2 regions of the Streptomyces sp. NPDC030809 genome follow, and region 1 is predicted to be linked to the other one. Evidence: riboswitches for the same ligand, from Rfam matches in the RefSeq annotation. Region 1 holds a riboswitch; the other holds the start of a gene.
The links. A riboswitch is a leader RNA that binds a small molecule or an ion and turns the genes downstream of it on or off. The one in region 1 is predicted to bind glycine.

Region 1 (4,025 bases):
CCAGCTCCTGCGGGGAGGTCACGCACGGCACGTAGCCGAGGCCGTCCACCTCCATGGAGCCGTACTGGGCCTCGGGCGACCCGGGCTGCCCGTGCCACAGGAGCATCCAGAGCCGGCCCTCGGCGAGGGCGTGCAGCAGTGCCTCGTAGCTGTCGTAGCGCCCGGGCGTCACCTGGCGCAGCATGTGCTCGACCTGCCCTGCCGCGGCCGTGCCTGACGCACTCACCCGGTACCCCTCTTCGTCCTCGTCCGCCCGACGTGCCGCATGCCTGCTGTCCGCAACACAGCCACGGCCAGGAAATGTAACCAGCTTAAAGGCGGCTACGGCAGGTAGAAGGGGCGGACGTGTTCCGTCATCCAGTCGCCGACCGGATCCTGGGCCGCGTCGAGCAGCAGCAGGTTGACCGGCCAGGGGGGCTGCACCCGGCCCAGGGCCCGGGACAGGGCCTCCATCGGGGCGTTCGTGTCGGCGGACTCCCAACCGGTGAAGCGCACGCCGACGAAGAGCACCGGGTCCCCGCCCTCGATGCTCGCGAGGCAGCGGTGGGCCGCGGCCACGACCCCGGTGGCACGGAACTCCTCGGCGGCGGCGGTCAGGAAGTCCACCGGGTCCTCCTGCCAGTCCGGCTCGTAGAGCCGCACCCGGCCGCCGGTGGCCGGGCCGTCGAGCGGGGTGCGCCCGGCCCGGCACAGCTCGGCCACGGCGGGCGGGGGCAGCGGCAGGCCGACGGCGCCCTCGGGGTTGACCGCGAGGCCGAGCTGCGGGGGCAGCCCGCGCGCGAACTCGACGGCCGGAGCGACGGCGAAGGGCATGTGCTCGCCCGCGCAGCGCGTGAACTGCTGCTGCGAGCTGTACACGGGCACGTAGGCGGCGCCGGCTATCTCCATGGTGGGCAGGTCCAGGGCGGGGCTGTCGGGGCCGCCGCCGCCGGGCAGCGGGATCCACACCTGGCTGCGCCCGAGCACCTCCAGGAGCCGGCCGCCCGCGGCCGGGTTGCCGAGGGAGGCCGCGAGGGTCTCCTCCAGCTCGTTCGCCGGCCAGCCGTCCCCGGCGCCGTGGTCCGCGCCCCCGCCGCCGTACGTGCCGTCGTGGCCCCCGGCGTGCGCCCCGCCGTACGTCCCGTCCTGCATGTTCACCGCGCCCTTTCCGTTCCGCTGCGCACGACTCTAGGGCGTGCCGTCAACCCGCGCGGCGGAGCCGAAGTCGAGGCCGGTCAGGGCCGCGGCCGCGGGGCGGTCCAGGAGGACGGCGGAGGCGCAGCCCGCGGGCAGGCGGCCCTGTTCGGCGGCGGCGAGGAGGCGGGCGACGGTGGTGCGGTGGCGGTGGAAGGCGTAGCCGGAGACCCCGCGGCCGCGGGCCGCCTGCCCGGACAGGGCCTCCTCGGGGGTGGCGTCGAGGAGCAGCAGGTGCAGGGAGCGGCCGCGGCGGCGGGCCCCCCGGGCCAGCAGGGCCCGGACCCAGGCCTGGGTGCCGCAGTCGTGCACGACGAGGCTCTCGCCGGAGCGCAGGGCCCGCCAGAGCCCGGCGTAGTGCGCCAGCCGCACCAGCGGCCGGTAGGCCCCGTACGGCAGCCGGGCGGGCATCCGGCGCTCCCAGCGCTCGCGGACGTCCTGGGAGTCGATCCCGCGGACCCGCACGGCCCGCTTGATGAGGGTGCTCTTGCCGCTGCCGGGCAGGCCGGAGACGACGACCACGTCCCCGGCGCCGAAGCGCAGCCGGCCGGGTGCGCGGCCGCCGCGGCCGCGCAGGTCGCGCACCGGCCGGGCCGGGGCCGCGGCCCGCGGCGCGCCCAGGGCCTCCCGCTGCGGGGCGCCCGGCTGGGCCGGCACCCCGGCCGCGGCGCCCGTACTGCTCGTACCCGCGAGAACTCCGAATCTCCGCACAGTCTTCGCCTCCCCCGGCTCGGGTCGTCCGACCCATGCCCGTTGAGTGTAAAGAGACGGTAATGCGCCGCCCACGGTTCCGGCCCGGTTGGGGCCCGTGCAATGATGTGCGCGCCAAGCTGTACGACCAACTGCATAAAGGCCGCTTGAATCTGCGCGGGAGAGTTCCCCGGAGGCCGTGACTGACACGGCCGGCCGCGGACGCCGAAGGAGCAAGTCCCTCCCTTGAATCTCTCAGGCCCCGTACCGCGCGGGCGAGGCACATCTGAAAAGCGGGCCGCCCGGTCCTCGTGAACCGCCGGCTCCACCCAAGGTGCAAGTCGCTTCCGTATACACGTACGGTCGTGATGAACCTCTCAGGTTCCGATGACAGATGGGGAGGAAAGTCCTTCGCCCCGTCGCGGACCTGCCTTGGAGAGCCAGCCTTATGACGAACACCCCGCGTCTGACCGCCCTTGACGCCGTGCACCGCGCCCTCGGCGCGACGATGACCGACTTCGCCGGCTGGGACATGCCGCTGCGCTACGCGAGCGAGCGGGACGAGCACAACGCCGTCCGCACCAAGGCCGGCCTCTTCGACCTCTCCCACATGGGCGAGATCACCGTCACCGGCCCCGAGGCCGTCAAGGTCCTGGACTACGCGCTGGTCGGCAACATCTCCACGGTCGGCGTGGGCCGGGCCCGCTACACGATGATCTGCCAGGAGGACGGCGGGATCCTCGACGACCTGATCGTCTACCGCCTCGGCGAGACGGAGTACATGGTCGTCGCCAACGCCTCCAACGCCCAGGTCGTGCTGGACGCGCTGACCGAGCGCGCCGCCGGCTTCGACGCCGAGGTCCGCGACGACCGCGACGCGTACGCGCTGATCGCGGTGCAGGGTCCGGAGTCCCCCGGCATCGTGAAGTCCCTGACCGACGCCGACCTGGACAACCTCAAGTACTACGCGGGCCTGCCGGGCACCGTCGCGGGCGTGCCGGCGCTGATCGCCCGTACCGGCTACACCGGCGAGGACGGCTTCGAGCTGTTCATCAAGCCCGAGCACGCGGTCGAGCTGTGGGAGGCCCTCACCAAGGCGGGCGCCGCCGCGGGCCTGGTCCCGGCGGGCCTGTCCTGCCGCGACACGCTGCGCCTGGAGGCGGGCATGCCGCTGTACGGGCACGAGCTGACCACCTCCCTCACCCCGTTCGACGCGGGTCTGGGCCGGGTCGTGAAGTTCGAGAAGGAGGGCGACTTCGTCGGCCGCACGGCCCTGGAGGCCGCCGCCGAGCGCGCCGCGACCAACCCGCCGCGCAAGCTGGTCGGCCTGATCGCCGAGGGCCGCCGCGTGCCGCGCGCCGGCTTCTCCGTGGTCGCCGCCGGCGAGGTCATCGGCGAGGTCACCTCCGGCGCCCCGTCCCCGACGCTGGGCAAGCCGATCGCCATGGCGTACGTCGACGCGGCCCACGCCGAGCCGGGCACCTCCGGCGTCGGCGTCGACATCCGCGGTACGCATGAGGCGTACGAGGTCGTCGCCCTGCCGTTCTACAAGCGGCAGAAGTGACCGCGGCGCCCGCGCGCGCCCGCCCCGACCAGCAAGACCACTGTTCACCGCACGTCCCCGCATCCAGGAGAATCAGGTCATGAGCAACCCCCAGCAGCTGCGTTACAGCAAGGAGCACGAGTGGCTCTCGGCCGCCGAGGACGGTGTCGCCACCATCGGCATCACCGAGTTCGCCGCCAACGCCCTCGGTGACGTCGTCTACGCCCAGCTCCCCGAGGTCGGCTCGACCGTGACCGCGGGCGAGGAGTGTGGCGAGCTGGAGTCGACCAAGTCCGTCAGCGACCTGTACTCCCCCGTCTCGGGCGAGGTCGTCGAGATCAACGAGGACGTCGTCAGCGACCCCTCCCTCGTGAACTCGGCCCCCTTCGAGGGCGGCTGGCTGTTCAAGGTGCGCGTCACGGACGAGCCGGGCGACCTGCTCACCGCCGACGAGTACACCGAGCTCGCGGGCTGACCGAGACCAGGGAGAACCCATGTCCGTTCTGAACACTCCGCTCCACGAGCTGGACCCGGACGTCGCGGCCGCCGTCGACGCCGAGCTGCTCCGCCAGCAGTCCACCCTCGAAATGATCGCGTCGGAGAACTTCGCTCCGGTCGC
Region 2 (4,025 bases), on a different contig from region 1:
CAGCATCGCGGTCTCGGAGCGGTGCTGGTGGAAGACCGGGTGGGTCAGGTACTCGTCCGAGCGCAGCAGGCCGGCCGGCAGCGCGTCGGCGACGGTCTCGTCCAGCGCCTCGATGTCCGCGGTGACGCCGAAGGCGGCCCAGACGGCCTCGATGTCGGCGCGCAGGGTGGTCTCGTCCACCGCGGCGGAGACGGTGTCGGCGTCGGCGAGGTGCAGGTTGACCCCGCGCTCGGCGGCCGCGGCCACGATCTCGGCGGCCCGGCCCGGAACGCGCGCGGTGAGGGTGTCGAAGAAGGCGCCGTGCACCAGCTCGACCCCGCCGGCCTGCAGACCGGCGGCCAGGATGCCCGCGTAGCGGTGGGTGCGGCGGGCGATGGTCCGCAGGCCCTCGGGGCCGTGGTAGACGGCGTACATGCCCGCCATGACCGCGAGGAGCACCTGCGCGGTACAGATGTTGCTGGTGGCCTTCTCGCGGCGGATGTGCTGCTCGCGGGTCTGGAGGGCCAGGCGGTAGGCCTTGTTGCCGTCCGCGTCCACCGAGACGCCCACGAGGCGGCCCGGCAGGGAGCGGGCGTGCTTGTCCTGGACGGCCATGTAGCCGGCGTGCGGGCCGCCGAAGCCCATGGGGACGCCGAAGCGCTGGGTGGTGCCGACCGCGATGTCCGCGCCCAGCTCGCCCGGCGAGGTGATCAGGGTCAGGGCCAGCAGGTCGGCGGCGACCGTGACGATCGCACCGAGCTCGTGGGCGGCGTCGATGAGCGGCTTGATGTCGCGGACCGCACCGGAGGCGCCCGGGTACTGGATCAGCACGCCGAAGACACCGCGCTCGGCGACCTCGGCCGGGATGCCCTCGGAGAGGTCGGCGACGACGACCTCGACCCCGGTGGGCTCGGCGCGGGTCTCGATGACCGCGATGGTCTGGGGCAGCGCGTCGGCGTCGACGAGGAAGACCCCGCCCTTGACCTTGCCGACCCGGCGGGCCAGCGTCATGGCCTCGGCGGCCGCGGTGCCCTCGTCCAGCAGGGAGGCGCCGGAGGTGGGCAGGCCGGTGAGCTCGGCGACGACGGTCTGGAAGTTGAGGAGCGCCTCAAGGCGGCCCTGCGAGATCTCCGGCTGGTACGGGGTGTACGCGGTGTACCAGGCCGGGTTCTCCATGACGTTGCGCAGGATCACCGGCGGGGTGAAGGTCCCGTAGTAGCCGAGGCCGATCATGGAGCTCATGACCTTGTTCTGCGACGCGAGGGTGCGCAGCTCGGCCAGGACCTCGGCCTCGGTGCGGGCGGCCGGAAGGCCCAGGGCCTCGGCGCTCTTGATCACGTCCGGCACCGCGGCGGCGGTGAGCTCGTCCAGCGAGCCGTAGCCGACCTGGGCCAGCATCTTCGCCTGCGCTTCGGCGTCGGGGCCGATGTGGCGCTGTTCGAAGGGGATGCCGCTCTCGAGCTGGCTGAGCGGAATGCGGTGGGCGGTCATCTGCGGAGGCCTCCTGGTCTCGCGACCTACGAGGGGTGCCACGGCGCGGGCACCCGGACGGCCTCCCCCTCTGTCATCTCAACCTGAGAGCTTCACCGGGTCTCCCGGGGGTTGCCCGTGGAGTCCCGGCTTTCACCGTCGGTGAGGAGGGGTTCCGGCACACCGGTCCGACGCCCGCCCTGCTTTCCAGAGTGGCCTCGTCCGTGCGGTACGTCTGCCTGAGAGATTCCGGGGAGGATTTGCTCCTTCGGCGCCACCGAGAGGCTCGGTACGAGCGTTCTCGGAGGACTCTCCCGCACAGGGTCAGCAGCCGGAAACCAGACTACCAGCGAGGTTGCCGGGACTCCCTCGAGTGGCCCCTTCTTCAAATATGCACTTTCGTAGTCATTACGGAGGAGTTGCGACCAAATGGAGGGACCGTGCAGACCGATATCGATCCGCGCAGCCTGATCGGCCGCAAGGCGTTCGACCGCAACGGCACCAAGATCGGCACGGTCGACGAGGTGTACCTCGACGACGCGACCGGCACCCCGGAGTGGGCGGCCGTCCGCACCGGACTGTTCGGCCGGGACGCCTTCGTCCCGCTGGAGCCGAGCGAGCTGGTCGGGGACGCCCTGCGCATCCCCTACGAACGCTCCCTCATCAAGGATGCACCCGACTTCGGGGTCGGGCGCCACCTGTCCCCCGAGCAGGAGCTGCAGCTGTACCACCACTACGGGCTGGACGTGGCGCTGCCCGGCGACTTCGCCGCGCCCGCCCCGCCGCCGGCCCCGGACCGCGACTTCGGCCGGCTGAGCACCGACGAGGGCTGAGCCACCAGCGGCAGCGGGTCCGAGGGCGCCAGGTCGGGATCGTCCACCGGGAAGGTGCGCACCCGCCCCGGCGCCCGGTCGCCCGGCTCCTCGAAGCGCACGGTCACCCGCCCCACCCCGCTGCCCTGGACCCATCCCGCCCCGTGCACGGCGTGGCGGACGTCACTCCCGGCGGCCCAGCGCCGCTCCGGCGGCGGGCCGTCCGCGGCGGCGGCCGGCTCGCCCGCGCCCTCCGGGGCGGCGGGCGGCCCCTCCTCGCCCTCCTGCGCCGCCCGGGCCTCCGCCTCCCCGGCCGCGGCCTGGGCGAACAGGTCCTCCTGCGTGTAGTCGGCGAGCCCGGAGACCCCGACGCCCAGCAGCCGGACCCCGCCGGTGGTGTCCACCGCGTCCAGCAGCCGGGCCGCGGCCTCGCGGACCACGCCGGGGTCGTCGGTGGGCCCGCGCAGGGTCTCGGACCGGGTCAGGGTGGAGAAGTCGTACCGCCTGACCTTGAGCACGATGGTGCGGCCGGAGTGCCCGGAGGCCCGCAGCCGCTGCACGCAGCGGTCGGCCAGCCGCTGGACCTCGACGCGGATGCGGACCCGGTCGTGCAGGTCCACGTCGAAGGTGTCCTCGACGGAGACCGACTTCGCGTCCCGCTCGGCCACCACGGCCCGGTCGTCCAGCCCCAGGGCCATCCGGTACAGCGCCACCCCGTGCGAGCGCCCCAGCATCCGTACGAGCTCGTCCTCGCCGGCCTCGGCCAGCTCCCCCACCGTGGTGATCCCGGCCCGCCTCAGGTGCTCCCCGGTCGCCGGCCCGACCCCCGGCAGGGTCCGCACCGTCATCGGGGCCAGGAGTTCCCGCTCGGTGCCCGGCGCGATGAGGACCAGGCCGTCGGGCTTGGCCTCCTCCGAAGCGATCTTGGCCAGCATCTTGGAGCCGGCCAGCCCGACCGAGCCGCTCAGTCCCGTGACGGCCCGGATGTCGGCCCGCAGCCCGACGGCCACGGCCCGGGCGGACTCCTCGTCGTCCGCGACCCCGCCCGCCTCCAGGTCCACGAAGGCCTCGTCGAGGCTGAGCGGCTCCACGAGCGGGGACAGCGCCCCCAGCAGCTCCATGACCTGCTCGCTCACCGAGCGGTACACCTGGAAGCGGGGGACCAGGTACGCGCCGTTCGGGCAGAGCCGACGGGCCTGGGCCATGGGCATGGCCGAGTGCACACCGAAGCGCCGGGCCTCGTAGGAGGCGGTGGCGACCACCCCGCGCGGCCCCAGCCCTCCGACGATCACGGGCTTTCCGCGCAGGCTGGGCTTCGCCGCCTGTTCGACGGCGGCGAAGAAGGCGTCCATGTCCAGATGGAGGATCGTCGGCGCGGCTCTCACGTCTCCGATGCTGCCCTACGCCACTGACAATGCCCCGGTGGGACGGCCGGCGCTCAACCGGCGCGGTTGCGCCGCCTGGCGAGCTCGTCCGCTGGGTTGTGCCCGATCAGGGTCTCGCCGGTGTCGATCCGCTCCCCGTGCAGCTGCGAGAGGGCGTTCTCCACGTCGCGCCGGACCACCCCGACCGCGATGCCGAAGACCCCCTGGCCGCCCTGGAGCAGGCCCACGACCTCGTCGGGCGAGGTGCACTCGTACACCGTGGCACCGTCGCTCATCAGGGTCATGCGCTCCAGATCGGCGAACCCGCGGTCGCGCAGGTGCTGGACCGCGGTGCGGATGTTCTGGAGGGCCACGCCGGTGTCCAGGAAGCGCTTGACGA

Region 2: another riboswitch for glycine. It lies ahead of gcvP (aminomethyl-transferring glycine dehydrogenase); the one in region 1 lies ahead of gcvT (glycine cleavage system aminomethyltransferase GcvT).

Annotation. Positions count from the first base shown of each region.
Region 1 is NZ_JBVIDV010000020.1:85,379-89,403, reverse strand. It holds gene ACZ407_RS25145 (enhanced serine sensitivity protein SseB C-terminal domain-containing protein) at 1-226, opposite strand, end outside; gene ACZ407_RS25140 (enhanced serine sensitivity protein SseB) at 322-1,131, opposite strand; gene ACZ407_RS25135 (AAA family ATPase) at 1,168-1,884, opposite strand; glycine riboswitch at 2,032-2,143, shown strand; glycine riboswitch at 2,144-2,267, shown strand; gene gcvT (glycine cleavage system aminomethyltransferase GcvT) at 2,312-3,427, shown strand; gene gcvH (glycine cleavage system protein GcvH) at 3,507-3,881, shown strand; gene glyA (serine hydroxymethyltransferase) at 3,901-4,025, shown strand, end outside.
Region 2 is NZ_JBVIDV010000001.1:612,437-616,461, forward strand. It holds gene gcvP (aminomethyl-transferring glycine dehydrogenase) at 1-1,470, opposite strand, end outside; glycine riboswitch at 1,667-1,776, opposite strand; gene ACZ407_RS02640 (PRC-barrel domain-containing protein) at 1,890-2,282, shown strand; gene ACZ407_RS02645 (DNA polymerase IV) at 2,183-3,646, opposite strand; gene ACZ407_RS02650 (MerR family transcriptional regulator) at 3,700-4,025, opposite strand, start outside.